Regions from separate parts of the Streptomyces sp. SAI-170 genome, predicted to be linked through region 1. Evidence: riboswitches for the same ligand, from Rfam matches in the RefSeq annotation. Region 1 holds a riboswitch; the other holds the start of a gene.
What was found. A riboswitch is a leader RNA that binds a small molecule or an ion and turns the genes downstream of it on or off. The one in region 1 is predicted to bind glycine.
Positions count from the first base shown of each region.

Region 1 (15,375 bases):
GGCCAGCTCGAACGGGTCGTAGGACTGGCCCTCGGAGCCCGGGATCGACGGCGGCAGCATGTTGGTGCCGATGTCACCGCCGGCGATCGGGCCGCCACGGGCGTTCTGCAGCGACACGTGGTCGGCGCCCAGGATCACGGCCTTGCGGCAGTTCTCGTTGTCGAACGGCTTCACGCTCTGCGGGAAGACCGCGTAGCGGATGTAGCCGGAGACCGGGTTGTCCAGGTTCTCCTTGTGCTGCTTCAGGGCGGTGGTGCGGCCCTGCGGGGACATGCCGGTCTGGTTGATGTCCAGGTCGTAGTCGCCCGCGATCAGGCGCTGGTCCATGTCGTTGGCGTTGGAGAAGATGTTCAGCGTGATCGCGTCCGGGTACGCCTTGCGGACCGGGTCCGAGGACTGCTTCCAGTTCTCGTTGCGGACCAGCTTCAGCGACTTGCCCGGGTCGTACGACTCGAACTTGTACGGGCCGGAGGAGAACGGCTTCAAGCCGTACTTGGACTTGGTGTCCTTGTCCTGGCGGACCGGGGAGGCGGAGATCAGCGCCAGCATCTCCTCGAAGTCCGAGTTGGCCTTCGGGAGCTTGAAGACGATGGTCTTGTCGTCCGGCGTCTCGATCGCCTTCAGGCCGAGCTTGTCCGCGGACTTGTCCTTGTACGGGCCCTGGTACGTACCCGTGGGGTCGAGGACCTCCTTCAGGTACGTCGGGCCGCCGGCCAGGACGTCCTGGGCCCAGACGCGCTCGATGCCGTACTTGATGTCCTTGGACGTGATCGGCTTGCCGTCCTCCCAGGTGACGTCGTCACGCAGGGTGTACGTGTAGGTCTTGCCGTCGTCCGTGACCTTCGCGAGGCCCGTGGCGAGGTCCGGGGTGAGCTCGGCGCCCGCCTTGCCCGGCTCGGTCTTGTTCGTGACGAGCTGGCGGCTGTAGTAGCGCGCGAAGTTCCACATGAAGCCGTAGTAACCGCGGGTGGTGTCCCACGAGTCGGCGTCCTGGGCTCCGGCGAACTTCAGCGTGCCGCCCTTCTTGGCCAGCGAGGCCTGGGCGACCTTGTTGTTGGCGGCGTCGAAGCCGGCAGCGCCGGTCTTGGAGCCGTTGTCGCCGTCGCCGTCGCCGCCGCCGCACGCCGCCGTGGTCAGCAGCGCGGCGACCACCGCGGCAGCGGCCATGGCCTGCTTGCGCCGCCCTGAGGTGCGTTGGGTAGTCACGATCTCGGACCCTCCGGTTGTGATGAGAGATCCCGTGTGGTGTGCCACGGGTCGCTTGAGGTACGGCAGTTCAGCGGGAGCCCTTCGGGTCGAGCGCGTCACGCACGCCGTCGCCGAAGAGGTTGAAGGCAAGAACCGTGATGAAGATCGCTACACCCGGGACGACCATGTACATGGGGTCCGACTCGTAGTAGTCGATCGCGTTCGACAGCATCTGACCCCACGAGGCCGTGGGCGGCTTGACGCCGACGCCCAGGAAGCTGAGTGCCGCTTCGGTGAGGATGTTGGTGGGGATCATCATCGTCGTGTACACGACGATCGGGGCGACCAGGTTGGGCAGCAGCTCCTTGAACAGGATGTAGAAGCGCCCGGCGCCCAGCGATCGGGCGGCCTCGACGTACTCCCGCTCACGCAGGGAGAGGGTCTGGCCGCGCACCACGCGTCCGATGTAGGGCCACCCGAAGAAGCCGATGACGAGGATCATCACGAACAGGCGGACGTTCGTGCCCTCCAGGCCCAGCATCTCGCTCGGCATGACGGAGACCAGCGCGATGATGAAGAGCAGCTGCGGGAAGGCCAGCAGACCGTCCATCACCCGGCTGATCAGGGAGTCGACCCAGCCGCCGAAGAAGCCCGCGAGGATACCGAGGACGGTGCCGATGACGACCGCGACGACCGCCGACAGGAAGCCGACGAGCAGCGAGATCCGGGCCCCGTAGACGATGCGCGCGAAGATGTCGCGGCCGCTGACCGGCTCGACGCCCAGCAGATGATCGCCGCTCATGCCGCCCAGGGACCCCTTGGGCGTGCCGAACAGCGGGTCGATGAGGTCCTCGTGGTGGGACTCGGGGTCCTGGCCGACGAGGTTGCTGATCACAGGGGCGAGCACGGCGACCAGGATGAGCAGCAGCACCAGGGCGCCACCCGCCAGAGCGAGCTTGTCGCGCTTGAGGCGCTCCCAGGCGATCCGGCCCAGGGAGCGGCCCTGTACGGCCTTCGCGCCACCGCTGACTGCCGCGGCTTCCTCGGCCGCGCTCGGGGCCGCTTCCGCGGTCGGCTCGTGCAATGGTGCCGTCATCTGGCAGGGACCCCTCTCAACCGGCGGTAGCCGGCCCGCACTTGCCGCTGTAGCGGCGTTGTCAGTCCGTCGTACTGGGGCGAACACCCGGGCGAACACCCCTGGTGCGGGAGTCTTCAACGCTTTGGCGATCTGTTGCCAGACTTGGCGGTGAATGGATGCGTAAACGTGATGCTGTCCTGGGGAATCCGTTATCCGGACAGCAGGTAACGACGGCCGGACGAGGAGAACTTGGGGCGTGTGGGACAGACGTGTCGATACCGACCGCATCTACGCGCGCAGAAGGCCCTCTCGCGATCCGGGTGGCCTGAAGGGTGAGACGGCTCTAGTACGCGCCGCGCACCGGCGGATAACCGTAGCCCGGGGCGGGTGCCGGCGCGGCCACGGCGCCGTGCGCCTCACGGTCGTAGAAGGGGCGGGCATGGGTCCGCATCCACATCGCGACGGGGCAGTACTCGTCGGACATCGCCACCGTCGACACGGGCAGTCCGTCCGGTACGGCGCCGATGGACTGGTGCATCATCGCGCGTACGGAGTCCACGGCCGGCGGCGAGGTGTCGTACACGTCCAGACCGATGGCGAGGTACGGCTCCCCGAGCGCGGGCTGCACCCAGGCGCGGCGCAGGGTGCGTACGGCGGGGGTGCGGTGGGCGTTCTGCGCGAGCAGGGCGTAGAACTGCGGGATCTCGATGCCGGGTTCGGCCAGCCGCAGCGGGCCGGCCGGCTGACGGTCCAGGCCCGTCGCGATCCGGCGCAGGTCGAGCCACGGGATGCCCACGCCGCCGTTGGAGGCGTGCGGGTTGAGCCAGAGGCCGTAGTGGTCGGGGTAGAGCGTGCGGGCGACGTCGATGCCCTCGACCACTTCGTAACTGCGGTTCCAGCCGCTGGCCGCGAGTTCCTGCGCGGACGTGACGCAGGGGGCGTACGCGTGGCCCCCGACCTCCATCGTGCCGTACTGGGCGTCCGGCGAGCCGGCCTGGCCGTGCCACAGCAGCATCCAGATCTGGCCGGAGGTGGGTGTCGCGAGGGCACGCAGGAGCGCCTCGTAGGCGTCGTAACGCCCCGGGGTGACCTGGCGCAGCGTGTGCTCGACCGTGCCGGTCGCGGCGGTGCCGCTCGCGCTCACTGTGTTACGCCCCTTCTTTCTTCGACTGGGTAATGAAACCAGGTTATGTCGTCCGGGGGGAGGATCGGAGGGGGCTCGGGGGCGATCCGGTCCCGTACTTCCGGAAGAAGGGTGCGCTACTTCCGGAAGAAGGGGCGGCCCCTACTTCTGGAAGAACGGGCGGACCTTGTGCTTCATCCAGTCCCCCACCGGGTCCTGGGCCACGTCCAGCAGCACCAGGTTCACCGGCCAGCGCACCGGGGTCCTGCCGAGGGCGCGGCCCAGGGCCTCCGCCGGGATCGTGCGCAGGTCGCCCTCCCACTGGGAGAGTTCGACGCCGACGAAGAGGACCGGGTCGGCGGTCTCGATCGCGGCGAGACAGCGGCGGGCGGTGAGGACGATGCCGGTGGCGTCGAACTCGGCGGAAGCCGCGGAGAGGAAGTCGACCGGGTCGTCCTGCCAGTCGGGCTCGAAGAGGCGGACCCGGCCGCCGCTCGCGGGCCCGTCCAGCGGAGTGCGCCCGGCCCGGCAGAGCTCGGCGACGGCCTCGGGCGGCAGCGGGACGCCGACCACGCCGCCCGGGTTCAGCGCGATGCCCGCCTGCGGGGGCAGACCGCGCGCGAACTCCACGGCGGGCGCGATGGCGTACGACATCGTCGGCCCGGCGCCCTGACGGAACTGCTCCTCGGAGCTGAAGACGGGCACGAAGGCCTGGCCGTCGATCTCCAGCGTGGGCAGGTCGAGGGGGCCGCTGTCGGGGCCGCCGCCGTTGGGCAGGGGCACCCACACGAAGCTGCGGCCCAGGACCTCGACTATGCGGGGGCCGGCCGACGGCACGCCCAGGGAGGCGGAGAGCACCTCCTCGAGTTCATTGCCGGGCCAACCGCCGTGCGGATGGGGGTGCGCCTGCGCCGGGAAGTCCATGTGCCGCCTACCGCCTGCCGAGAACCTGCTGAGGCTGAAAAGGCTAACCCGTGCGGGTGGCCGCCTTCTCAGCCCGTGAAGCCGATGCGCCGCAGCGTGTCCGCCGCGTCCCGGTCGAGCAGCACCGCCGAGCCGCAGCCTCGGGGCAGGCCGCCGCGCTCCGCCCGGCGCAGCAGCCGGGAGGCGGCGTGGCGGTGCCGGCGGAAGGCGTAGCGGGAGACCCCGCGGCCGCGCTCGCGCTGCCCGGCCAGGGCCTGCTCGGGCGTGACGTCCAGGAGCAGCAGGTGCAGGGTGCCGCCCCGGCGGCGGGCCTCCCGGGCCAGCCAGCCGCGCACCCAGGCCTGCGTGCCGCAGTCGTGCACGACGACGCCCTCGCCGGTGCGCAGGGCACGGCGCAGCCCGGCGTAGTGCGCGAGCCGGACCAGGGGCCGGTAGACGGCGTACGGCAGGAGGCGGGGCGTGGCCGCGTCGAAGCGGTCGCGGGTGTCCTGGGAGTCGATGCGTATGCCCGGCACCGCGCGCCGCATGAGGGTGGACTTGCCGCTGCCGGGCAGGCCGGTGATCACGACGAGGTCGTGGGGGCCGAAGAGCAGGGCGTGCGGACTGTGGCCACCGCGGTCGCGCAGGTCGCGGACGACAGGGGCGGAGGGGACCTCGCGGGCCGGGGCCGCGGCCGACGCGGGCAGCGCGAGGGCGGGGGTCGTGGTGGCGTACGACGTGGTCCTGTTCACCGTGATCGTCCTCCCCTGGGGCGGGTCGTAGGACCCTTGCCCATCGTGTGTAAAGAGACGGTAATGCGGTGCGGCCGGTGATTTCGTGTGCGTACTGCCACAGGCCGGTCACAGATGCGGCCTGCCGTGCCGGGCGGATGCGTGCAATGATGGCCCCGCCAACTGCATACCGGCCGTTTGAATCCGCGCGGGAGAGTCCCCAGCCTCGCTGGGGCGCCGAAGGAGCAAGTCCCTCCCTTGAATCTCTCAGGCCCCGTTACCGCGCGGGCGAGGCACATCTGAAAAGCGGACCGCTGATCTGCAGTGGTCCCACCCAAGGTGCAAGCCATGTCCCTTCCTGTACACCCGTTGTACGGGCGGTCATGGCGAACCTCTCAGGTTCCGATGACAGATGGGGAGGAATGACCTCGCCTGTCGTGTACTTGGGAGACGACCGACCGATGAGCAGTACCGAACTCCGCCGTACCGCGCTCGATGCGCTGCATCGTTCGCTCGGCGCGACGATGACCGACTTCGCCGGCTGGGACATGCCGCTGCGCTACGCCTCCGAGCGCGACGAGCACAACGCCGTGCGCACCAGGGCCGGGCTCTTCGACCTCTCGCACATGGGCGAGATCACCGTCACCGGCGCACAGGCCGCGGACTTCCTGAACTTCGCGCTCGTCGGCAACATCGCCGCCGTCGGCGTGGGCCGCGCCCGCTACACCATGATCTGCCAGGCCGACGGCGGCATCCTGGACGACCTGATCGTCTACCGCCTGGCCGAGACCGAGTACATGGTCGTCGCGAACGCCTCCAACGCCCAGGTGGTGCTGGACGCGCTGACCGAGCGCGCCGCCGGTTTCGACGCCGAGGTCCGCGACGACCGTGACGCGTACGCGCTGATCGCGGTCCAGGGTCCCGAGTCCCCGGGCATCCTGAAGTCGCTGACGGACGCCGACCTGGACAATCTGAAGTACTACGCCGGTCTGCCCGGCACGGTCGCGGGTGTCCCGGCGCTGATCGCGCGCACCGGCTACACCGGCGAGGACGGCTTCGAGCTGTTCGTGAAGCCGGAGCACGCCGTGGAGCTGTGGCAGGCGCTGACGAAGGCGGGCGAGGGCGTCGGCCTGATCCCGTGCGGTCTGTCCTGCCGGGACACGCTGCGCCTGGAGGCGGGCATGCCGCTGTACGGGCACGAGCTGACGGCGGAGCTGACGCCGTTCGACGCCGGTCTGGGCCGGGTCGTGAAGTTCGACAAGGACGGCGACTTCGTGGGCCGCGAGGCGCTCACCGAGGCCGCCGCGCGGGCCGAGCAGAACCCGCCGCGGGTGCTCGTCGGCCTGGTCGCCGAGGGCCGTCGCGTCCCGCGCGCGGGCTACTCCGTGGTCGCGGGCGGCGAGGTGATCGGCGAGGTCACCTCCGGCGCCCCCTCCCCCACCCTGGGCGAGCCGATCGCCATGGCCTACGTCGACGCCGCGCACTCCGCGCCCGGCACCGAGGGCGTGGGCGTGGACATCCGGGGCACGCACGAGCCGTACACGGTCGTCGCGCTGCCCTTCTACAAGCGCCAGAAGTAGTCACTGCGGGCGTTCCGTGCGTGACTCTGCGCACATCGCGCTGCTCACGCACGTTCCCGGCAGTCCCCCCGTCATCAGCACATCCGCGCGTACAGGAGAATTCAGGCCATGAGCAACCCCCAGCAGCTGCGCTACAGCAAGGAGCACGAGTGGCTGTCGGCCGCCGAGGACGGTGTGTCGACGATCGGCATCACCGAGTTCGCGGCCAACGCGCTCGGCGATGTCGTCTACGCCGACCTGCCGGCCGTCGGCACCGAGGTCACCGCGGGTGAGACCTGTGGTGAGCTGGAGTCGACGAAGTCGGTGTCCGAGCTCTACTCCCCGGTGACCGGTGAGGTCGTCGAGATCAACGAGGACGTGGTGAACGACCCGTCGCTGGTGAACTCGGCCCCCTTCGCGGGCGGCTGGCTGTTCAAGGTGCGCGTCTCGGGCGAGCAGGACGACCTGCTCGACGCCGACGCGTACGACGCCCACACCGCCGGCTGAGGAGACACATGTCCGTCCTGAACACGCCCCTGCACGAGCTCGACCCGGAGGTCGCCGCGGCGGTCGACGCCGAGCTGGTCCGGCAGCAGTCCACGCTCGAGATGATCGCCTCGGAGAACTTCGCTCCGCTCGCGGTCATGGAGGCGCAGGGCTCGGTCCTGACGAACAAGTACGCCGAGGGCTACCCGGGCCGCCGCTACTACGGCGGCTGTGAGCACGTCGACGTCACCGAGCAGATCGCGATCGACCGGATCAAGGAGCTGTTCGGCGCCGAGTACGCCAACGTCCAGCCCCACTCCGGTGCCTCCGCGAACCAGGCCGCGCTGTTCGCGCTGGCCCAGCCCGGGGACACGATCCTCGGTCTGGACCTGGCGCACGGCGGTCACCTGACCCACGGCATGCGCCTGAACTTCTCCGGCAAGCAGTTCAACGTGGTCGCCTACCACGTGGACGACGCCGGCCTGGTCGACATGGCCGAGGTGGAGCGGCTCGCCAAGGAGCACCGCCCGAAGGTGATCATCGCCGGCTGGTCGGCGTACCCGCGCGAGCTGGACTTCGCGGAGTTCCGCCGGATCGCCGACGAGGTCGAGGCGTACCTGTGGGTCGACATGGCGCACTTCGCGGGCCTGGTCGCGGCCGGCCTGCACGCCAACCCGGTCGAGCACGCGGACGTGGTGACCTCCACCACGCACAAGACGCTCGGCGGGCCGCGCGGCGGCATCATCCTGGCGAAGAAGGAGTTCGCGAAGAAGCTGAACTCCTCGGTGTTCCCGGGCTTCCAGGGCGGTCCCCTGGAGCACGTGATCGCGGCCAAGGCGGTCTCCTTCAAGGTCGCCGCCTCGGAGGACTTCAAGGAGCGCCAGCGGCGTACCGTGGAGGGTGCGCGCATCCTCGCCGAGCGGCTCACCGCGCCCGACGCCCGTGAGGCCGGGGTGAACGTGCTGTCCGGTGGCACGGACGTGCACCTGATCCTGGTCGACCTGCGCGAGTCGGAGCTCGACGGCCAGCAGGCCGAGGACCGGCTCCACGAGGTCGGCATCACGGTCAACCGCAACGCCGTCCCCAACGACCCGCGTCCGCCGATGGTGACCTCCGGTCTGCGCATCGGTACGCCGGCCCTGGCGACCCGCGGCTTCACGGCCGAGGACTTCGCCGAGGTCGCGGACGTGATCGCACAGGCGCTGAAGCCGTCGTACGACGCGGAGTCCCTCAAGGCCCGCGTCAAGGCCCTGGCGGACAAGCACCCGCTGTACCCCGGCCTGAACAAGTAAGTCCCCGGCGGGGGCACCCGGCGATCCCGGGTGCCCCGCCACCCCATCCTGAGGAGTGACCGTGGCCATCTCGGTCTTCGACCTGTTCTCGATCGGCATCGGCCCGTCCAGCTCCCACACGGTGGGCCCGATGCGCGCGGCGCGCATGTTCGCCCGCCGGCTGCGCAACGAGGGCCTGCTGCCCTCCGTCGCCGCGGTGCGCTGCGAGCTGTACGGCTCGCTGGGCGCGACCGGCCACGGCCACGGCACCCCGAAGGCGGTGCTGCTCGGCCTGGAGGGCGACTCTCCGCGCACGGTCGACGTGGAGTCCGCCGACGAGCGCGTGGAGTCCATCAAGGCGCAGGGCCGCATCCGGCTCCTCGGCGAGCACGAGATCCCCTTCTCCTTCGACGACCACCTGATCCTGCACCGCCGCAAGGCGCTGCCGTACCACGCGAACGGCATGACGATCTGGGCGTACGACGCCCAGGGCGGCGAGCTGCTGTCGAAGACGTACTACTCGGTGGGCGGCGGCTTCGTCGTCGACGAGGACGCGGTCGGCGAGGACCGCATCAAGCTGGACGACACGGTCCTGAAGTACCCCTTCCGCACGGGTGACGAGCTGCTGCGCCTGACGCAGGAGACCGGCCTGTCGATCTCCGCCCTGATGCTGGAGAACGAGCGCGCCTGGCGCACCGAGGAGGAGATCCGCGAGGGTCTGCTCGACATCTGGCGCGTGATGCAGGCCTGTGTGGCGCGCGGCATGTCCCGCGAGGGCATCCTGCCGGGCGGCCTGAAGGTGAAGCGCCGTGCGGCGACGACGGCCCGCAAGCTGCGCTCCGAGGGCGACGCGCAGGCGCTCGCCATGGAGTGGATCACCCTCTACGCGATGGCGGTGAACGAGGAGAACGCGGCCGGCGGCCGGGTGGTCACCGCCCCGACGAACGGCGCCGCGGGCATCATCCCCGCCGTCCTGCACTACTACATCAACTTCGTGCCCGGCGCCGACGAGGACGGCGTGGTCCGCTTCCTGCTCGCCGCGGGCGCGATCGGCATGCTCTTCAAGGAGAACGCCTCCATCTCCGGCGCCGAGGTCGGCTGCCAGGGCGAGGTCGGCTCCGCCTGCTCGATGGCCGCGGGCGCCCTCGCGGAGGTGCTCGGCGGATCGCCGGAGCAGGTCGAGAACGCCGCCGAGATCGGCATGGAGCACAACCTCGGCCTCACCTGCGACCCCGTCGGCGGCCTCGTCCAGATCCCCTGCATCGAGCGCAACGGCATGGCCGCGGTCAAGGCCGTCACCGCCGCCCGCATGGCCATGCGCGGCGACGGCTCGCACAAGGTGTCCCTGGACAAGGTCATCAAGACCATGAAGGAGACCGGCGCCGACATGTCGGTCAAGTACAAGGAGACGGCCCGGGGCGGGCTGGCGGTCAACATCATCGAGTGCTGAGCACGGACATCGGGGGACGCGTTCCATGAACGGCACGGTCGCTGCGGTCAGCAGCAACGGCACCTACTCCTTCACCAAGCCGAACCGGGACAGCATCACGCTGATCGCCGGCCACGGCGTGGAGGGGGACGTGCACGCCGGTACGACGGTGAAGCACCGGTTCCGGATGGCGAAGGACCCCTCCCAGCCGAACCTGCGGCAGGTGCACCTGATCCATGAGGAGCTGTTCGCCGAGGTCGCCGAGGCCGGTTTCGAGGTGGCGGCGGGACAGCTCGGGGAGAACGTCACCACCCGCGGCGTCGACCTGCTCGGCCTGCCGGTCGGGGCCCGGCTGCACCTCGGGGACGAGGCCGTCGTGGAGGTGACCGGGCTGCGCAATCCGTGCGCCCAGATCGACGGCTTCCAGAAGGGCCTGATGAAGCAGGTCGTCGGCCGGGACGCCGACGGGGCCGTGCGCTTCAGGTCCGGGATCATGAGCGTCGTCGTGACGGGTGGCGTGGTGCGGCCCGGTGATCCGGTGAAGGTGGAACTGCCACAGGGGCCGCACCGGCCTCTGGAGATCGTCTGAGTCAGCCGCGGTACTCCGGCTTGCGCTGCGGCGACGCCGCCGCCAGGGCCTTGGTGACGGCCTCCACGCCGGCGCGCAGGCCGTAGACGGGGGTGTCGGGCTCCTGGCGCCAGGAGTCGGCGAGGCCGCCCGCGTCGACGGTGTCGAAGCCGAGTTCGTCGACCAGGGCGCGGACCTTGGCCTTGGCGGCCTCGTCGTCGCCGGCGACGGGGACGGCGAGGCGGTCGGGGTCGCCGGCCGGGCGGTGGCGGTCGAGGAGGTCCTGGGCGTAGGTGCCGTTGAAGACCTTGACGACCGGGTGGCCGATCTCGCGGGCGGTCCAGGCGCTCTCGGTCAGGCCCTCGTCCTCGATGCCGGCGATGCGGCCGTCGCGCTGCTTCGGGTAGTAGTTGCCGGTGTCGATGACGGCGACGCCCTCGGCGGCGTCGTCCAGCAGGCCCTTCGGCAGGTCCGGGACCGCCTTCACGGGGATGGTGATCACGACGACCTCGGCGCCCTTGGCCGCCTGCTCGACGGGAACCGGCGTCGCGCCGGTCTCCTCCGCGAGGGCGGTGAGGGTCTGCGGGCCGCGGGAGTTGGCCACGGAGACGTCGTGGCCGAGCGCGGTGAGCCGCCGGGTGAGGTTGCCGCCGATGTTGCCCGCGCCGATGATGCCGATCTTCATGACAGACCCTTCCAGGGTTGATGCACTTGCATGTAATCGTGTGGGCATCAACCCCGGTCCGGTGCGGCCTATTCCGGGGACAGGACCGATCGGGTGACGGATCTCAGACCCGTACGACGATCTTGCCCGTGTGCGCGTTCGAGTCCATCAGCCGGTGGGCGTCCCGGATGCGGTCCAGGCCGTCGAAGACCTCGGCCACGACCGGGCGCAGCGTGCCGTCGGTGAGGCCGGAGCCGATGTAGTGGGCGGCGCGGCGGCGGCCCTCGGGGGCGCCGACGAGGGCGAAGTTGTTGTAGCCCAGCACGGTCAGCGGCCACTGCATCGGCAGCAGGATGGGCTGCTGGTTCAGCCAGCCGTAGCTGATCAGCGTGCCGTCCTCGACGGCCGCAGCGCCCAGGGCCGCGAACTCGGCGCCGCCGATGGCGTCCAGGACGATCTCGGCGCCGCGCCCGCCGGTGAGCCGCTTCGTCTCCTCGACGACGTCGGCGTCGTCCGTGACGATGACGTGCTCCGCGCCCAGCTCCAGCAGCCGCTGCCGCTTGGCCTCGGTGCGGGTGGTGACGACCGGCACGGCACCGGCCCGGCGGGCCACCTGGATCGCGGCGGTGCCGACGCCGCTGGAGGCGCCGGTGATCAGCACATGGTCGCCCGCCCGCATCCCGGCCCGCTCCACCAGCGCGCCGTACGCCGTCGAGTACGTCACCCACACCGCGGCCGCGGTCTGAGCGTCCACCCCCGCGGGGCGCGGGACCAGGGCCGTCTCCGGCAGCAGGATCAGATCGCCGTAGACCCCGTGGTCGCTCAGCTCGCGGTTGGCGGCCGACAGCACGAGGTCGCCCGGCGCGAAGGCGGTCACGTCCGCGCCGACCGCCTCCACCACGCCCGCGGCCTCGTAGCCGTTGCGGGAGCCGGGCAGGGTCGGCTGGTAGAAGTAGCCGCCGGAGCGGAAGAGCGCCTCGGCGCGGTTGAGGGCGAGCGCCTCGACACGGACGAGGACCTCGCCGGGGCCGGGAGCGGGCAGCTCGACCTCCTCGACACCGAGGACGTCCGGGCCGCCGATCTCATGAAAGAGCACTGCACGTGCGGTGATTGACATGCCGTCAACGCTAGGCAGGGCTGTGGAGACGAACCATGCCCGACGGTCTCGGTTTCCTGTCCGATCGTCTTCGCCCAGGGACGCGGCCGTGCGCTCCCGCTAGCGTTGCGGGCATGGACGTGCTCAGTGACGCGGTCGCCGCGATGCGTACCGGACGGCCGCACTCGGGACTGCGGGACAAGTACGCGCCCTGGGGGCTGCGGTTCGAGGCCGCGAGCGGCGCCGGGTTCCATGTGGTGCTGCGCGGGTCGGCCTGGCTGATGCCGGCCGAGGGGGAACCGATCGCGCTGGGGCCGGGGGACGTGGCGTTCCTCGCGCACGGGCGCGGCCACGCCATCGCGGGCTCGCTCGATGCGCCGCTGGAGGACGTGAGCCTGGACGCCGAGGGCCGCTGGCCCGCGCTGCCCACCCCGCCGAAGGGCTCGGTGCCCGACACGGTGATGCTGTGCGGCGCCTATCTGCTGGACCGCAGCCGCGCGCATCCGCTGCTGACCGAGCTGCCCGAGGTGGTGCACCTGCCCGCGCGGGTGGGGGCGTACGGCTCGCTGCGGACGGCGGTGGAGCTGCTGGGCCGGGAACTCACCGATCCGCAGCCCGGCTCGGACACGATCGTCGCCAACCTCCTCGACACCCTGCTGCTGTACATCCTGCGCGCCTGGTGGCAGCGCGAGGGCCAGCAGGACTCCGGCCACCCCACCGGCTGGGCGGCCGCCCTCGCCGACCCCGGCATCGCGGCGGCTCTGCGCGCGATCCACGAGGACCCCGCCCACCCCTGGACCGTCGGCGAACTCGGCCTGCGCGCCGGTCTGTCCCGCGCGGCCTTCGCCCGCCGCTTCACGACTCTGGTGGGCCAGCCCCCGCTGACCTACCTGACCTGGTGGCGCATGACCACCGCGGGCCGCCTCCTGCGCGAGGCCGACACCCCCCTCCGGGTCGTCGCCCAACACGCGGGTTACACCTCGGAGTTCGCCTTCGCCAAGGCCTTCAAGCGGGAGTTCGGGGTGGCACCTGGGCAATACCGCCGCCGGGCCTCGTGAGCTATTCGAACGCCACGACCAGACGGACGTTGTCGTCGCCGTGGAGCCGGGCGAGGGTGCGCATCACGTCCCACAGCGGCAGCCACACGTCCTTCTCCAGGACCACCTCGCGCCGGGTCACCGCGTCCCGGCAGGCCGACCTCTCGTCCCAGTCGACACCCTGCATCTCGGCCCAGGTGAACCAGGATGTGCTCTTGCAGAGGAACCCGATGGCGCTACGGGTCGGCGTGGACGCGTCCCCCGGCAGACCCCGGCCGGCAAAGAGCGGCTCGAAGTCGTACACGTCGCGAACGCCGAAGAGGCAGCCGAACGAGGCGTAGTCGTTGTGGAGCAGCAGCAGATCGAGGTCGATCGCGCAGTCCCAGTCCTCGTCCTCGTAGTCCCACGCGCCGTGCCCCGTCCGGCACTCGACCTTGCCCCAGATGCTGATCCCCATGCCCGGATCCTGACACGGGAAAAGGGCACCCGACCAGGCATTTTCGCCCCGGCCGAGCGCCCCTTCGCGCGCGTGTCACTTGTTCAGGTGGGCCCAGAACTCGTCGAAGGACAGCACCTTGTCGCCGTCCAGGTCGCGGGTGGCGATGATCGCCTCGGCGACCGACTCGGTGACGTTCCAGTCGCCGCCCTGAGCGAGCGCGGACTTGAACTCGGCAGCCGTGATCTGGCCGTCACCGTCCGTGTCGATGCGGTCGAACTGCTTGCGTGCTTCTTCGATGTCGGCCACCGATCCGCCCCTTTTCGTCATACCTTGCCGTCGTGCCTGTCGTACGAGTCGTACCGGCGCAGGTCAGACTAACGGCCCGCCCGGGAGCGCAGTGCGGCGACCACCCATGCGAACTCCTTCTCGTAGGTCGGCTGCGGCTCCAGGCCCTTCACCACGGCCCACAGTTCGCGGTAGCGGGCCATCCGGAGGTTCCCGGCCGCCTCCAGCCTCTCCAGCACCTCCGCCCGGTCCGCGTCCCCCAGCAGCTGCCGCAGCAGCTCGTCGGCCTCCGGCGCGTCGGGGGCGACGCCCTCCCGCAGCGCCTCGCCCGCGAGCTGGACCAGGCGGCTCATGAACCACAGGGAGGTGCCGGCGGGGACGCCGGGCCCCCGGTCCGCCGCGTTGAACTCGATCATCTCGCGCATCTGCGCCCGGAACCGCGGGTCCTGGATCATCCCGGCGAGCTCCACCCAGGCGTCCACCTGCTCGGCGGTCGGGTCGTCGGGCAGGTCGGCCGGGGCGAACCGCAGCCGCCGCCGGATGTCCGGGTCGGCCGTGTCCAGGCCGTCGAAGATCTCCGTCATGAAGTCCTCGACGATCCGGGCCCGCTCGGCGGCCGACAGCCGCGCCAACTTGTTCATCAAGGTCGTCTCCTCAGCACTCGAGCCACGTCGCGCCACGCTCGACAGCACCGCCCGCGTCACCTTCAGCGCCCTGATCTGCGCGTCCAGGGCCGCCACATGCGCGGCCGCCACCTCCGCCACCGTCCGCTCGCCCGCCAGCACCCGCCGTACGTCGTCCAGGCCGAGGCCCAGCTCGCGCAGGGTGCGGATCAGCTCAAGGCGGGCCGCGCACGCGGTGTCGTAGAGCCGGTAGCCGCCGGCCGAGCGGGCCACGGGCGTCAGGACGCCCTCGTCGGACCAGTAGCGGATGGTGCGCACGGTCAGGCCCGTGGCGCGGGCCAGCTCGCCGATGGTGAGAAGACCGGTGCCGTCGTCGATCATGGGTGCGAGTGTGGGGCTTCCAGTGGGTGGAGACTCAAGACGCTGCGAGAGAGCTCGGGGAGCAGACGGTGGGACAGACCTTGCGGGACATTCTCGACGCGGCGGCCGCACGGTGTCTTCCCGCCGCCGGACGGCCGTACGACCGTCGTCCCGCAGCCGTCCCCCCGGGACGCCGGGGTCATGTCCTTCACGGCCCACTCCGTCGTCTTCACCGACGAGGACCCGGAGTGGGTGTACGCCACCCTGCGCGGCCTGGACTGCGATCCGCTCGCCGCGACCATGAACCCGCGCTTCCTGGCGGCCCTGCTGGAGCGGACGGGCCGGACGACGGAGTGTGTGGACGCCGTGCTGGTCGGCACACCCCTGCCCGGTGAGCCCGCGCTGCCGCTGAAGGAGATCGCCGACCCCGGCCATCCGCGCATCGCCTACGCCCGCGAGCGGCGTGACGACGTACGGGCCTGGACGGCGCCGGGCGGCGTGCTGGTGACGGGCCGCGGGGTCGCGGGGCGCCTGG
Region 1 covers NZ_JBMGQD010000001.1:2,690,536-2,705,910, forward strand. The annotation lists gene RKD23_RS11815 (ABC transporter substrate-binding protein) at 1-1,206, opposite strand, end outside; gene RKD23_RS11820 (ABC transporter permease) at 1,277-2,284, opposite strand; gene RKD23_RS11825 (enhanced serine sensitivity protein SseB C-terminal domain-containing protein) at 2,610-3,410, opposite strand; gene RKD23_RS11830 (enhanced serine sensitivity protein SseB) at 3,552-4,313, opposite strand; gene RKD23_RS11835 (AAA family ATPase) at 4,382-5,050, opposite strand; glycine riboswitch at 5,223-5,316, shown strand; glycine riboswitch at 5,317-5,445, shown strand; gene gcvT (glycine cleavage system aminomethyltransferase GcvT) at 5,485-6,603, shown strand; gene gcvH (glycine cleavage system protein GcvH) at 6,712-7,089, shown strand; gene glyA (serine hydroxymethyltransferase) at 7,098-8,360, shown strand; gene RKD23_RS11855 (L-serine ammonia-lyase) at 8,422-9,789, shown strand; gene RKD23_RS11860 (MOSC domain-containing protein) at 9,815-10,357, shown strand; gene RKD23_RS11865 (NADPH-dependent F420 reductase) at 10,359-11,069, opposite strand; gene RKD23_RS11870 (zinc-dependent alcohol dehydrogenase family protein) at 11,125-12,117, opposite strand; gene RKD23_RS11875 (AraC family transcriptional regulator) at 12,231-13,154, shown strand; gene RKD23_RS11880 (hypothetical protein) at 13,156-13,590, opposite strand; gene RKD23_RS11885 (EF-hand domain-containing protein) at 13,666-13,878, opposite strand; gene RKD23_RS11890 (MerR family transcriptional regulator) at 13,947-14,861, opposite strand; partial or broken gene RKD23_RS11895 (GNAT family N-acetyltransferase) at 14,930-15,375, shown strand, end outside.

Region 2 (15,375 bases), 4.4 Mb from region 1:
AGCGCCAGTAAACGGCGGTGGTAACTATAACCATCCTAAGGTAGCGAAATTCCTTGTCGGGTAAGTTCCGACCTGCACGAATGGCGTAACGACTTCTCGACTGTCTCAACCATAGGCCCGGTGAAATTGCACTACGAGTAAAGATGCTCGTTTCGCGCAGCAGGACGGAAAGACCCCGGGACCTTTACTACAGTTTGATATTGGTGTTCGGTTCGGCTTGTGTAGGATAGCTGGGAGACTTTGAAGCTCACACGCCAGTGTGGGTGGAGTCGTCGTTGAAATACCAGTCTGGTCGTGCTGGATGTCTAACCTGGGTCCGTGATCCGGATCAGGGACAGTGTCTGATGGGTAGTTTAACTGGGGCGGTTGCCTCCCAAAGGGTAACGGAGGCGCCCAAAGGTTCCCTCAGCCTGGTTGGCAATCAGGTGTTGAGTGTAAGTGCACAAGGGAGCTTGACTGTGAGACCGACGGGTCGAGCAGGGACGAAAGTCGGGACTAGTGATCCGGCGGTGGCTTGTGGAAGCGCCGTCGCTCAACGGATAAAAGGTACCCCGGGGATAACAGGCTGATCTTCCCCAAGAGTCCATATCGACGGGATGGTTTGGCACCTCGATGTCGGCTCGTCGCATCCTGGGGCTGGAGTCGGTCCCAAGGGTTGGGCTGTTCGCCCATTAAAGCGGTACGCGAGCTGGGTTTAGAACGTCGTGAGACAGTTCGGTCCCTATCCGCTGTGCGCGTAGGAGTCTTGAGAAGGGCTGTCCCTAGTACGAGAGGACCGGGACGGACGAACCTCTGGTGTGCCAGTTGTTCTGCCAAGGGCATGGCTGGTTGGCTACGTTCGGGAGGGATAACCGCTGAAAGCATCTAAGCGGGAAGCCTGCTTCGAGATGAGGACTCCCACCCACTTGATGGGGTAAGGCTCCCAGTAGACGACTGGGTTGATAGGCCGGATATGGAAGCACGGTAACGTGTGGAGTTGACCGGTACTAATAGGCCGAGGGCTTGTCCTCAGTTGCTCGCGTCCACTGTGTTGGTTCTGAAACCACGAACAACCCCATGTGCCACACATGGTGCGGTTGACAGTTTCATAGTGTTTCGGTGGTCATAGCGTAGGGGAAACGCCCGGTTACATTCCGAACCCGGAAGCTAAGCCTTACAGCGCCGATGGTACTGCAGGGGGGACCCTGTGGGAGAGTAGGACGCCGCCGAACTCCTTTTATAGCTCCGGCCCTTGGGTGATACCCGAGGGCCGGAGCTTTTTTGCGTTGAGGTAAGGTCAGGGAGCATCGTCGGCACGTTTACCGCAGGAGGCCCCCGGGTGGAGGTCCAGGAGACCCGCGTCCAGACGGACAGGGTGCTCACCATCCCGAACATCCTCAGCATGGCCCGTCTCGTCGGCGTGCCCCTGTTTCTGTGGCTGATCCTCAGGCCCGAGTTTGGGGGGCCGAAGAGCGATGGCTGGGCTCTCCTCGTGCTGGCCCTGAGCGGGATCAGCGACTATCTGGACGGCAAGCTGGCGCGTCGGTGGAACCAGATCAGCAGCCTCGGCCGGCTCCTGGACCCCGCGGCCGACCGGCTCTACATTCTCTCGACGCTGGTCGGACTCACCTGGCGCGAGATTCTGCCGCTCTGGCTGACCGCGGTACTGCTGGCGCGGGAGTTGGTCCTGTTGGTGATGGTGGGTGTCCTCCGTCGGCACGGGTATCCGCCGCCCCAGGTGAACTTCCTCGGGAAGGCGGCTACATTCAACTTGATGTACGCCTTCCCCCTGCTCCTGCTCAGTGACGGAAGCGGTTGGATCTCGTCACTCGCTGCTGTTTTCGGATGGGCGTTCGCCGGATGGGGTACAACGCTCTACTGGTGGGCAGGAGTCCTCTACGTGGTACAAGTCCGCCGTATCGTTCGGGCGGACGCCATGGCCGATTGAACTCGCGGATTGGCGCGGCCGTAACGCCGCGATGGCCCGCATCGGAAATGTGCGGGACAATTCGGACGGGTGAAGTCGGCTAGACCGTCGTCTCTTCGAGGAGGACGCTTCCGACATGAAGGCCGTCGTGATGGCCGGAGGCGAAGGCACGCGCCTTCGCCCCATGACCTCAAGCATGCCCAAGCCGCTCCTGCCGGTTGCCAATCGGCCGATCATGGAGCATGTTCTGCGGCTGCTCAAAAGGCATGGGCTCAATGAGACCGTCGTTACCGTGCAGTTCCTGGCCTCACTGGTCAAGAACTACTTCGGTGACGGTGAAGAGCTCGGCATGGAGCTCACCTATGCCAACGAGGAGAAGCCACTCGGTACCGCCGGAAGCGTCAAGAACGCCGAAGAGGCGCTGAAGGACGACGCTTTCCTGGTCATCTCCGGTGACGCGCTCACCGACTTCGACCTCACCGATCTGATCCGTTTCCACAAGGAGAAGGGCGCGCTCGTCACGGTCTGTCTGACGCGTGTGCCCAATCCGCTGGAATTCGGCATCACCATCGTCGACGAAGAGGGCAAGGTCGAGCGGTTCCTGGAGAAGCCGACCTGGGGGCAGGTCTTCTCCGACACCGTGAACACCGGCATCTACGTGATGGAGCCCGAGGTCTTCAACTACGTCGAGGCCGATGTGCCCGTCGACTGGTCCGGCGATGTCTTCCCGCAGCTGATGAAGGAAGGCAAGCCGATCTACGGCTACGTGGCCGAGGGCTACTGGGAGGACGTCGGCACCCACGAGAGCTACGTCAAGGCCCAGGCCGATGTCCTCGAGGGCAAGGTCGACGTCGAGATCGACGGGTTCGAGATCTCGCCGGGCGTGTGGGTCGCCGAGGGCGCCGAAGTGCATCCCGATGCCGTGCTGCGCGGGCCGCTCTATATCGGTGACTACGCCAAGGTCGAGGCCGGCGCCGAGATCCGGGAACACACCGTCGTCGGATCGAACGTGGTCGTCAAGAGCGGCGCGTTCCTGCACAAGGCCGTGGTGCACGACAACGTGTATGTCGGCCAGCACAGCAATCTGCGGGGATGCGTCGTCGGCAAGAACACCGACATCATGCGCGCGGCCAGGATCGAGGACGGCGCGGTCATCGGCGACGAATGCCTGATCGGTGAAGAATCGATCGTCCAGGGCAACGTGCGGGTGTACCCGTTCAAGACGATCGAGGCCGGTGCCTTCGTCAACACCTCGGTGATCTGGGAGTCCAGGGGACAAGCGCACCTCTTCGGTGCCCGTGGCGTCTCCGGGATCCTGAATGTGGAGATCACGCCCGAGCTGGCCGTGCGGCTCGCCGGCGCCTACGCCACGACCCTGAAGAAGGGCTCGACCGTCACCACGGCCCGCGACCACTCCCGTGGTGCTCGTGCACTGAAGCGGGCCGTCATCTCCGCGCTGCAGGCCAGCGCCATCGACGTACGCGACCTGGAGAACGTACCGCTGCCCGTGGCGCGGCAGCAGACGGCGCGGGGAAGTGCCGGCGGGATCATGATCCGGACGACGCCCGGCGTGCCGGACTCGGTGGACATCATGTTCTTCGACGGGCAGGGTGCCGACCTGTCACAGGGCGGCCAGCGGAAGCTGGACCGGGTGTTCGCGCGGCAGGAGTACCGGCGGGCCTTCCCCGGGGAGATCGGGGACCTGCACTTCCCGGCGAGCGTCTTCGACTCGTACACCGGGTCGCTGCTGCGGAACATCGACACGACGGGGATCGCGGAGTCGGGGCTGAAGGTCGTCGTCGACGCGTCGAACGGCAGTGCCGGTCTGGTGCTGCCGAGTCTGCTCGGCAAGCTCGGGGTGGACGCGCTGACGATCAACCCCGGTCTGGACGAGGCGCGGCCCACCGAGACGGCGGAGGCGCGGCGGTCGGGGCTGGTGCGGCTCGGCGAGATCGTGGCGTCCGCGCGGGCCGCGTTCGGCGTGCGGTTCGACCCGGTCGGTGAGCGGCTGTCGCTCGTCGACGAGAAGGGCCGCATCGTCGAGGACGACCGGGCGCTGCTGGTGATGCTCGACCTGGTGGCCGCCGAGCGGCGCAGCGGGCGGGTCGCGCTGCCGGTGACGACCACGCGGATCGCCGAGCAGGTGGCGGCGTACCACGGGACGCAGGTGGAGTGGACGACGACATCGCCGGACGACCTCACGCGCGTGGGCCGCGACGAGTCGACCATCTTCGGCGGCGACGGCAAGGGCGGCTTCATCGTCCCGGAGTTCAGCGGCGTGTTCGACGGTACGGCGGCCTTCGTACGGCTGATCGGGCTGGTCGCGCGGACGCAGCTCACGCTGAGCCAGATCGACGCGCGCATCCCGCGTGCGCACGTCCTCAAGCGTGATCTGGCGACTCCGTGGGCGGTCAAGGGGCTCGTCATGCGGCGGGTCGTGGAGGCGGCCGGGGACCGCTTCGTGGACACCACCGACGGTGTACGTGTGGTCGAGACGGACGGGCGCTGGGTGATGGTGCTGCCCGATCCCGCCGAGGCGGTCACCCATCTGTGGGCGGAAGGCCCGGACGACGCGTCCGCGCAGGCCCTGCTGGACGAGTGGTCGGCTGTCGTGGACAGCGCCGGACGGTAGAAAAGGCAGCACACGCGCGTGCCGGACAAGTGCCCCCAAGGGGGCCTGTCCGGCACGTCGGTGGGGCCATTCGGAGGTACCGGCTGCGACATGCGACGATGTGCGGCATGTCGCAGCAGCCCCCCGTTCGGAGCACTACCGCGCACCCCCCGCGCCCGGACGCGTCCATGTCGCTGCTCACCAACGTCATGGACCACAGCCTCGACGACGGCTATGCCGAGGCGGCGGCCCGGAAGACGGCCGCGGGCGAGGGGGGTCTGCCCAGGACGCTCCGGGCGAAGCTCGGACTCGCCGCAGGGCTGGTGCTCGCGGCGCTCGTGGTGACCGTCGGCGCTGCGCAGGCGCGGGTCGCGGCCCCGGTCGTGGCCAAGGAGCGCGAGGAGCTCATCGACCGGATCGGTCGGGAGACCGACGCCGCGGACGAGCTGGAAGAGTCCGTGGAGGCGCTGCGCGACGATGTCGGAGCGCGGCAGCGGGAGGCCCTCAAGGACAGCGGGGGCGGCGACCAGGGGGAGCTGGTGAGCCTGCTCTCGGGTGCCGTGGAGGTGCACGGGCCCGGAGTGAAGCTGATCGTCGACGACGCCGAGGAGACCGCCGAGGGCGGGGACGGCGATCCGCGCGGGACGTCGGGTTTCTCCGACACGGGCCGGGTGCGCGACCGGGATCTGCAGCGCGTGGTGAACGGGCTGTGGGAGTCGGGCGCCGAGGCGATCTCCATCAACGGGCAGCGGCTGACGGCGCTGTCCGCGATCAGGGCCGCGGGTGACGCGATACTGGTCGACAACAGGCCGCTGGTACCGCCGTACACGGTGCTCGCGGTGGGGGACGGGAAACAGCTGAGCACCCGGTTCCAGGACAGTGCCGACGGGCTGTATCTGCACGTCCTGCAGGAGAACTACGGGATCCGCACCGCCCTCTCCGTGGAGGAAGACCTCCGGCTGCCGGCCGCGCCGAGCCTGATCGTACGTACCGCACAGCCGAGAACCGAGACAGCACAGCCGCAAGCTGAGAAGGGCACATCGTGATCGCCGTACTGGGCCTCGTCGTGGGAGTCGTGGCCGGCCTGTTGGTCCGGCCTGAGGTTCCGGCGGTGGTCGAGCCTTATCTGCCGATCGCCGTCGTGGCGGCGCTGGACGCCGTCTTCGGCGGTCTGCGGGCCATGCTCGACGGGATCTTCGACGACAAGGTGTTCGTGGTGTCGTTCCTGTCGAACGTGGTCGTCGCCGCGCTGATCGTGTTCCTCGGCGACAAGCTGGGCGTGGGGGCGCAGCTGTCCACGGGCGTCGTGGTCGTGCTCGGCATCCGTATCTTCTCCAACGCCGCCGCGATCCGCCGGCACGTCTTCCGGGCGTGAGGCCGATGAGCAACCAGGACGAGTCGCCCGAGAACCGGCTGCGCAAGGAGCTGCCCGAGGAGGTGCCCGCGACGGCGCCCGCGGTCGGGCCGCCCGCGCGGGACGCGGAGCCCGGGCTCACGGGCCGCGGGCGGCTGGTGAAGGGGTTGTGGCCGCCGCGTGTCAGCCGGGCCCAACTCATCGTCGCCGTGCTGTTGTTCGGTCTGGGCTTCGGTCTCGCGGTCCAGGTCGCGTCCAACAGCGACGACGACACGGCCCTGCGCGGGGCACGCCAGGAAGATCTTGTGCGCATCCTCGATGAACTGGATGACCGTACTCAGCGTCTTGAGGACGAGAAGCAGGGTCTCGAGCAGCAGCGGGACGAGCTGGAGAACAGCTCCGACCAGGCGGAGGAGGCCCGTAGGCAGACGGTCGAGAAGGAGAGGCAACTCGGCATCCTGGCGGGCACGGTGGCCGCGCAGGGTCCCGGGATCACGATGACCATCGACGACAGCAAGGGCACGGTCGAGGCGGACATGCTGCTCGACGCCATCCAGGAGCTGCGCGCCGCCGGCGCGGAGGCGATCCAGGTGAACGGCGTGCGGGTGGTGGCCGGGACCTATCTGACGGATTCCGACGATCGTGTGAGCGTCGACGGGAACAAGATCAACGCGCCCTATCGTTTCAAGGTCATCGGCAAGCCTCAGGATCTCGAACCGGCACTCAACATCCCGGGAGGCGTGGTGCAGACGCTGGAGAAGGAGCAGGCCACCGTTACTGTCGAGCGGTCGGACAAGATCGTTGTGGACGCCTTGCGAGCAGCGAAGCGGCCTGACTACGCTCGGTCGTCCTCCCAGTGAACCGGGGGTGCATGGGGGCCGTCCGTCGAGGGCATGAGGTTGCGGGGGGTCGGCGCACCGATTGGGTGGTGCGTGGTGGAAACTGTCTGGTGGATACGGACGTTGTGAGGATGTCCGGGTCTTCCGGAGTGTGCAGTCAGGGTTCGTCCTGCCCCACGGGCGGGTCTGTTTCGGTCAAGGGGAATCGCCCGTGAAGTTGTTTGCGAAGTTGTTCGGCAAGAGCGCGCGAGAGGGCAGCGACAGCAGCGCCACCGCTCGTCATCGCGCACAGCCCGACGCCGAGGGTCAGCGCCCGCTGTTCCGCGACCAGGTCGCTGGGCCGGGCGGTGACATCCCCGGTGGTCAGGGCGCGCCGTCGGTCGACCCTGCCCAGGCCCCAGGCATAGGTTTCGGGCAACCGTCGACCTCAGGTGCGGGCGGAGGGTACGCCCCCGGCCCGTACGCGTCCAACGCCCCGGCGGGGCAGCCGCGGCAGGAGGAGCCGTCCATGTCGGCCCTGGTGTGTACGAGGTGCGGTCACCGCAACGCGGAGAACAGCCGGTTCTGCTCCAACTGCGGCGCTCCGCTGCGGGCGGGTGCCGTCCCCGAGCGGGCGTCCGAGACGACCTCCACGATCTCGATCTCGGGTCTTGAGGCCTACGACGCCGAGGTGACCGGTCAGACGCAGCTCCCGGCGCTCTCTCCCGAGGCGCAGGCCGCTGTCGACGCGCTGCCGCTGGGTTCGGCCCTGCTTGTCGTGCGGCGCGGTCCGAACTCGGGCAGCCGCTTCCTGCTGGACGGCGAGCTGACCACGGCGGGCCGCCACCCGCAGAGCGACATCTTCCTGGACGACGTGACGGTCTCGCGCCGCCATGTGGAGTTCCGGCGCCAGCCGGACGGTTCGTTCACCGTCGCCGACGTGGGCAGCCTCAACGGCACGTACGTCAACCGTGAGCGGATCGACCAGGTCGCTCTGTCCAACGGTGACGAGGTGCAGATCGGAAAGTACCGACTCGTTTTCTACGCGAGCCGGCAGAGCATCTGACCCACCCCCAGGGAAGGTCCATGCTTCATACACCGAGCGGCGGTGCCGGGAGCGGCACCGCCGCCGCGGACAGTGGTCTGATGAGCATCGGCACGGTGCTGAACGTGCTGCGCGACGAGTTCCCCGAAGTGACGATCTCCAAGATCCGTTTCCTGGAGTCGGAAGGGCTCATCGAGCCGCAGCGGACCCCCTCGGGGTACCGCAAGTTCAGTGCGAGCGACGTCGAGCGCCTCGGCCAGGTGCTGCGGATGCAGCGGGACCACTATCTGCCGCTGAAGGTGATCCGCGAGTACCTGGACGCCGTCGAGCGCGGCGAGGACGTACGGCTTCCGGCGCTCGGCCGGCAGCGGGACGGCGAGGCGCTGCCGGAGGCCACCGAGGGACCGACGGTGGCCCGGATCGGGCGCGCGGAGCTGCTCGCGGCGGCCGACATCGACGAGGCCGAACTGGCCGAGTGGGAGTCGTACGGCCTGGTCACGCCGCTGTCGGACGGGGTGTACGACGCCGAGGCGGTGACCGTGGCCGCGTTGGTCACCGAGCTGGGCCGGTTCGGTATCGAGCCGCGGCATCTGCGGATGGTGAAGGCCGCGGCCGACCGTGAGGCCGGTCTGGTGGACCAGGTGGTGGCCCCGCTCAGACGGCACCGCAACCCGCAGACCCGGACCCATGCGGAGGCCCGTACCAAGGAGCTGGCGGGGCTCACGACGAAGCTGCACGCGGCGCTGTTGCAGACCGCGCTCGGGGTCCGCCTGCCCTGAGCGGCGGCGGCCCGATCGGGTCCCGCTCCCGGGCCCCGACTACCCAAAGGTCCCGGGCACGGCCTAGGGTTGCTGTGTGAACGAGCTCGATGTCGTAGGTGTCCGGGTCGAAATGCCCTCCAACCAACCGATCGTGCTCCTGCGTGAAGTGGGAGGCGACCGCTACCTCCCCATCTGGATCGGGCCGGGGGAGGCGACCGCGATCGCTTTCGCCCAGCAGGGCATGGCCCCCGCGCGGCCGCTGACCCACGACCTGTTCAAGGACGTGCTGGAGGCCGTCGGCCAGGAGCTCACCGAAGTACGCATCACGGACCTGCGTGAAGGCGTCTTCTACGCCGAGCTGGTCTTCGCCAGCGGCGTCGAGGTGAGCGCCCGCCCGTCCGATGCCATAGCGCTGGCCCTGCGCACCGGCACGCCGATCTACGGCAGTGACGGGGTGCTCGACGACGCGGGCATCGCGATTCCGGACGAGCAGGAGGACGAGGTGGAGAAGTTCCGCGAGTTCCTCGACCAGATCTCGCCCGAGGACTTCGGCTCCAGCAACCAGTGAGACGCGGTGCGGCCGGCTGGGCGGAGGTTCCGCCGGGCCGGCCGTACGATGTGTCGTCGCCGCTGTGACGGCGTCGAGGGCCCCTTCGGGAGTGGCGTATCGGCGCGGACGACTCGGCACATGCCAGCGGCGATTGAGAGCGTCCTGCGGCCTCCCGGGAGCGCATTCGGCTAGCCTTTCCCCGCGACGGGATACGGGAAACCACTCCTAGGGTGATTATCACTCGGCGTGCCGAGTGTGGCGATCGTTGACGCACCCTTGGTGACTGCCTACCGTCGAGAGGGCAGGTCAAGGACGGAGGTCGGCGTGAGAAGCAGCGGCGACGGTACGGCTGGGGGTGCCACCGGACGCAGTCCGGGGGAGAGCGGTCCGTACCCGCTTCATGGCGGCGCGTCCGATCACGCTCCGAAGCGGCCTACGGTCGTGCCCAGCGACGGAGGGGCGTCCATGGCGACCGAGGAGATCGGCTACCGCGGGCCGACGGCCTGCGCAGCCGCAGGTATCACGTACCGGCAACTGGACTACTGGGCGCGCACGGGCCTCGTGGAGCCGAGTGTGCGGCCCGCGTACGGGTCCGGGACCCAGCGTCTGTACAGCTTTCGGGACGTCGTCGTCCTGAAGATCGTCAAGCGGTTCCTGGACACCGGGGTGTCGCTGCAGAACATCCGCAGCGCCGTGCAGCATCTGCGGGAGCGCGGGTTCCGTGACCTGGAGCGCATGACGCTGATGAGCGACGGTGCCACCGTCTACGAGTGCACCTCGCCCGACGAGGTGCATGCCCTGCTGCAGGGCGGTCAGGGCGTCTTCGGTATCGCCGTCGGTGTGGTGTGGCGGGACGTGGAGAGTGCGTTGTCGCAGCTGCACGGGGAGCGGATCGACACCGGGGAGACGCTGGTCGGGCACAACCCGACGGACGAGCTGGCCAGGCGGCGCAACAAGGCCGTGTAGCGCCTGCCGTCGGTTCCGCCCGGGGTGTGGGCGGGGCCATTGTCAGTGGCGTGGTGCAGCATCGGAGATGTGAGAACCGCGCCCACGATCCTGCATCTCGACATGGATGCCTTCTTCGCCTCGGTGGAGCAGGCGTCCAAGCCGAGCCTGCGCGGGAAGGCCGTCGTGGTGGGCGGTCTCGGGCCGCGTGGGGTGGTGGCGACCTGCTCCTACGAGGCCCGGGTGTTCGGGGTGCACTCGGCGATGCCGATGGCGCAGGCGCGGCGGCTCGCGCCGAACGCGGCGTATCTGGTTCCGCGGGGAGGGCTGTACCGGGCGATCAGCGAGCAGGTGATGGGGCTGCTGCGGGCGCTGTCGCCGTTGGTGGAGCCGCTGAGCCTGGACGAGGCGTTCGTGGACCTGGAGGCCGGTGGGGCGGCCTGGGACGGGGAGTCCGCGCGGCTGGCCGGGGAGAGACTGCGGGCGGACATACGGGCCGTCACAGGGCTCACCGGCTCGGTGGGGCTGGCCGCGTCCAAGATGCTGGCGAAGATCGCCTCGGAGCAGGCCAAGCCGGACGGCCTGGTCCTGATCCCGCCCGGGACCGAGCGGGCGCTGCTCGGGCCCATGTCGGTGCGGACCCTGCCGGGGGTGGGGCCGGCGACCGGGGACCACCTGAGACGGGCGGGCATCCACACCGTCGAGGAGCTCGCCGAGGCGGGCGAGGACGAGCTGGTGCGGCTGCTCGGGAAGGCCCACGGGCACGCCCTCCACGCCATGGCACTCGCGCGTGACGAGCGGCCGGTGGTGGCCGAGCGGGAGGCTAAGTCGGTCTCCGTCGAGGACACCTACGACGTGGACATCCATGAGCGGGTGCGCATCGGCCTGGAGGTGCAGCGACTGGCCGACCGGTGTGTGCGCAGGCTGCGGGGGGCCGGGCTGTCGGGGCGGACGATCGTACTGAAGGTGCGCCGGTACGACTTCTCGACCCTGACGCGTTCGGAGACGCTGCGGGGGCCCACGGACGACCCCGCGGTCGTGCGGGAGGCCGCGCTGCGGCTGCTGGACTCCGTCGACACCACGGGTGGGGTGCGGCTGCTCGGCGTCGGGGTGAGCGGGCTGGCCGACTTCACGCAGGAGGACCTGTTCGCGCAGGCCGCCGGGGAGGCGGAGACGGACGACGAGGAGGAGACGGCCGAGGAGGCGGCGCGGGAGCCGGCGGAGCCCGAGGAGCGGCGGTGGGCTCCCGGGCATGACGTGCGGCACACCGAGTACGGGCACGGGTGGGTGCAGGGCAGCGGGCTCGGGCGGATCACCGTGCGGTTCGAGACGCCCTGGTCGGAGCCGGGGCGTGTGCGGACGTTCCGGATCGACGATCCCGCGCTTGAGCGGGCCGAGCCGTTGCCGTTGGTCCAGGGAGGGGAGGGGGTGGAAGAGGGGGAGCGTGTGGAGGGCGTGGCGGGGGCTGCGGAGGTGTCTGAGGTGTCTGAGGTGCTTGGGGTTCGTGGGGCTTCGGCGGTGTAGGTGCCGTGCCCTGGGCGTGGGCGTTGGGCTGGGGCTGTGGGGCGCGGGCCGTCGGCCTTCGCTGGGTGGGGCCGGCTGTGCTGCCCGGTGGCGGCGGGCGGTCCGCGTAATCGTCCGTGCCAGGCGGTCGGCGGCCGGCGGCCGGGTGCGTGCCCGGTCGTCCGTGCCGGGCGGCCGGCGGCCGGGCGTGGTGCGTGCCCGCCTGTGGCGCTCAGCGATGGTGAGTGCGTGGGCACCCTTCTCGGCCCGGGCTCTCCGCTTGGCCCGGGGTCTCCGCTTGGCCCGGGCTCTCCGCGTGCTCGTGCCTGCCGTCGGCCCGTGCTGCATCAGCGGGGACTACCCCTAGGCGGCGCCCGGGCGGGGCTCCGGCTGCGCGGAGGTCACTGGGGATGCGTGTGCGGATCGTGGTCGTTGTGGGGGTCCTGGCCTGCGACGTTGCCGAAGTCCCGGTCGGGGGGCGGAGGTGATGGGGCCACGTTGAGGCCGTAGTGGTGGTAGAGCTGGAGTTCCTGTTCGGGGGAGAGGTGGCGGCCGACGCCGAAGTCGGGGGCGTCCTTGATGAGGGCTCGGTCGAAGGGGACGTGGAGTGTGCCCTCGATCAGCTCGCTGGGCTCCAGGGGGACGAAGGCGTCTCTGGAGAACAGGCCGGTGCGTATGGCCGCCCATTCCGGCACGCCGGTCGCGTCGTCGAGGTACACCTCGTCGATCGTGCCGATCTTGGTGCCGTTGCGGTCGAACGCCTTGCGGCCGATCAGGTTGCGCGGATCGATGTCGGTCTGCACGAGCCCTCCACTTGGTCGCAAATCATCCGTAAGCACTACGAAAGAGCACATTTGGGTGCGCGGCCACTCGAAGGCTCGTGCGGTGGGCTCGCTGGTAGGCTTGCAGACGGCTGCTGACCCCGTGCGGGAGAGTCCTCCGATCGTCACCGGAGGCGCCGAAGGAGCAAATCCTCCCCGGAATCTCTCAGGCCCACGTACCGCACGGACGAGGTCACTCTGGAAAGCAGGGCGGATGTCGACGGCTTCCGCTCTCACCGACGGTGAAAGCCGGGCGCCCTCGGGCGGCCGGTGAAGCTCTCAGGTTGAGATGACAGAGGGGGAGGCCGTCGGGGTACCCGCGCCGTGGTGCCCCTCGAAGGTCGCGTCAGACCAGGAGGCCTCCGCAATGACCGCCCAGCGCATTCCGCTCTCCGAGCTCGAACAGGGCATCCCCTTCGAGCAGCGTCACATCGGGCCCGACCAGGAGGCGCGGGCCAAGATGCTCGCGCAGGTCGGCTACGGCTCGCTCGACGAGCTCACCGCCGCCGCGGTGCCGGACGTGATCAAGAACGCCGACGCCCTGGACCTGCCGGGCGCCCGCTCCGAGGCCGAGGTGCTGGCCGAGCTGCGCTCGCTGGCCGACCGCAACCAGGTCCTCGGCTCCATGATCGGGCTCGGCTACTACGGCACTTTCACCCCGCCGGTCATCCTGCGCAACGTCATGGAGAACCCGGCCTGGTACACGGCGTACACGCCTTACCAGCCGGAGATCTCCCAGGGACGTCTGGAAGCCCTGCTGAATTTCCAGACGATGGTCGCCGAGCTGACGGGGCTGCCGACCTCCGGCGCCTCGCTGCTCGACGAGGGCACCGCGGCCGCGGAGGCCATGGCGCTGTCGCTGCGGATGGGGAAGAACAAGAAGGGCCTCTTCCTGATCGACGCGGACGCGCTGCCGCAGACCATCGCCGTGATCGAGACCCGCGCCGAGCCGACCGGTGTCGAGGTCGTCGTCGCCGATCTGAGCGAGGGCATCCCGGCCGAGATCGCCGCGCGTGAGATCAACGGCGTGCTGATCCAGTACCCGGGCGCCTCCGGTGCCGTACGCGACATCAAGCCGGTCATCGACCAGGCGCACGAGCTCGGCGCGCTCGTCACCGTGGCCGCCGATCTGCTGGCGCTGACGCTGCTGAAGTCGCCGGGTGAGCTGGGCGCGGACATCGCGGTCGGTACGACGCAGCGGTTCGGTGTGCCGATGGGCTTCGGCGGGCCGCACGCCGGTTACATGGCCGTGCGCGAGAAGTTCGCGCGCAGCCTGCCGGGCCGGCTCGTGGGCGTGTCCGTGGACGCGGACGGGAACAAGGCGTACCGCCTGGCTCTCCAGACGCGTGAGCAGCACATCCGCCGGGAGAAGGCCACCAGCAACATCTGTACCGCGCAGGTGCTGCTCGCGGTGATGGCCGGGATGTACGCCGTCTACCACGGCCCCGAGGGGCTGAAGAGCATCGCCGGGCGGACCCACCGCTACGCCGCGATCCTGGCGCAGGGGCTGAAGGCCGGCGGTGTTGACGTCGTTCACAGCTCTTTCTTCGACACGGTCAGTGCACGCGTCGAGGGCCGTGCGGCCGAGGTCGTCGCCGCGGCGCGTGTGAACGGTGTCAACCTGCACCTCGTCGACGCCGACCAGGTGTCGATGTCCTGCGACGAGACCACCACGCGGGACCAGCTCCAGGCCGTCTGGGCCGCCTTCGGTGTCGAGGGCGACGTCGAGGCGCTGGACGCGGCCGCCGGTGAGGCGCTGCCCGAGGCGCTGCTGCGCACCGACGACTACCTCACCCACCCGGTCTTCCACCAGCACCGCTCCGAGACCGCGATGCTGCGCTACCTGCGCAAGCTCGCCGACCGTGACTACGCCCTCGACCGCGGCATGATCCCGCTGGGCTCCTGCACCATGAAGCTCAACGCGACCACCGAGATGGAGCCGGTCACCTGGCCCGAGTTCGGCCAGCTGCACCCCTTCGCGCCCGAGGAGCAGGCCGAGGGCTACCTCACGCTCATCCACGAGCTGGAGGACCGTCTCGCCGAGGTCACCGGCTACGACAAGGTCAGCCTCCAGCCGAACGCCGGCTCGCAGGGTGAGCTGGCCGGTCTGCTCGCCGTACGGGGATACCACCGCGCCAACGGCGACGAGCAGCGGACCGTCTGCCTGATCCCGTCCTCCGCGCACGGCACGAACGCCGCGAGCGCCGTGATGGCGGGCATGAAGGTCGTCGTCGTGAAGACCGCCGAGGACGGCGAGATCGATGTCGAGGACCTGCGGGCGAAGATCGAGAAGCACCGTGACGAGCTGGCGGTGCTGATGATCACGTACCCGTCGACGCACGGTGTGTTCGAGGAGCACGTCGCCGACATCTGCGCGCAGGTGCACGAGGCCGGCGGTCAGGTGTACGTCGACGGTGCCAACCTGAACGCGCTGGTGGGCCTGGCCAAGCCGGGGCACTTCGGCGGCGACGTCTCGCACCTCAACCTGCACAAGACCTTCTGCATCCCGCACGGTGGCGGCGGCCCGGGTGTCGGCCCCGTCGCGGTCCGCGAGCACCTCGCGCCGTACCTGCCGAACCACCCGCTGCAGCCGTCGGCCGGCCCCGAGACCGGTGTCGGGCCGATCTCGGCGGCGCCGTGGGGCTCCGCGGGCATCCTGCCGATCTCGTGGGCGTACGTCCGTCTCATGGGCGGTGAGGGGCTGAAGCGGGCCACGCAGGTGGCGGTGCTGTCCGCCAACTACGTCGCCAAGCGCCTGGAGCCGCACTACCCGGTGCTGTACACCGGCCCGGGCGGGCTGGTCGCGCACGAGTGCATCATCGACCTGCGGCCGATCACCAAGGCGACCGGTGTGTCCGTGGACGACGTCGCCAAGCGGCTCATCGACTACGGCTTCCACGCGCCGACGATGTCCTTCCCGGTGGCCGGCACGCTGATGATCGAGCCGACCGAGTCCGAGGACCTGGCCGAGCTGGACCGTTTCTGCGACGCGATGATCGCCATCCGCGCCGAGATCGAGAAGGTCGGCGCGGGCGAGTGGCCGGCCGAGGACAACCCGCTG
Region 2 covers NZ_JBMGQD010000001.1:7,076,350-7,091,724, forward strand. The annotation lists rRNA gene RKD23_RS31820 (23S ribosomal RNA) at 1-1,010, shown strand, start outside; rRNA gene rrf (5S ribosomal RNA) at 1,095-1,211, shown strand; gene RKD23_RS31830 (CDP-alcohol phosphatidyltransferase family protein) at 1,319-1,927, shown strand; gene RKD23_RS31835 (sugar phosphate nucleotidyltransferase) at 2,043-4,538, shown strand; gene RKD23_RS31840 (DUF881 domain-containing protein) at 4,646-5,563, shown strand; gene RKD23_RS31845 (small basic family protein) at 5,560-5,892, shown strand; gene RKD23_RS31850 (DUF881 domain-containing protein) at 5,898-6,731, shown strand; gene RKD23_RS31855 (FHA domain-containing protein) at 6,793-7,755, shown strand; gene RKD23_RS31860 (MerR family transcriptional regulator) at 7,776-8,513, shown strand; gene RKD23_RS31865 (bifunctional nuclease family protein) at 8,590-9,063, shown strand; gene RKD23_RS31870 (MerR family transcriptional regulator) at 9,370-10,011, shown strand; gene RKD23_RS31875 (DNA polymerase IV) at 10,081-11,514, shown strand; gene RKD23_RS31880 (PRC-barrel domain-containing protein) at 11,895-12,296, opposite strand; glycine riboswitch at 12,411-12,506, shown strand; gene gcvP (aminomethyl-transferring glycine dehydrogenase) at 12,682-15,375, shown strand, end outside.
Region 2: it holds a riboswitch for glycine, as region 1 does, so the genes downstream of both, gcvP (aminomethyl-transferring glycine dehydrogenase) here and gcvT (glycine cleavage system aminomethyltransferase GcvT) in region 1, are expected to answer to the same signal.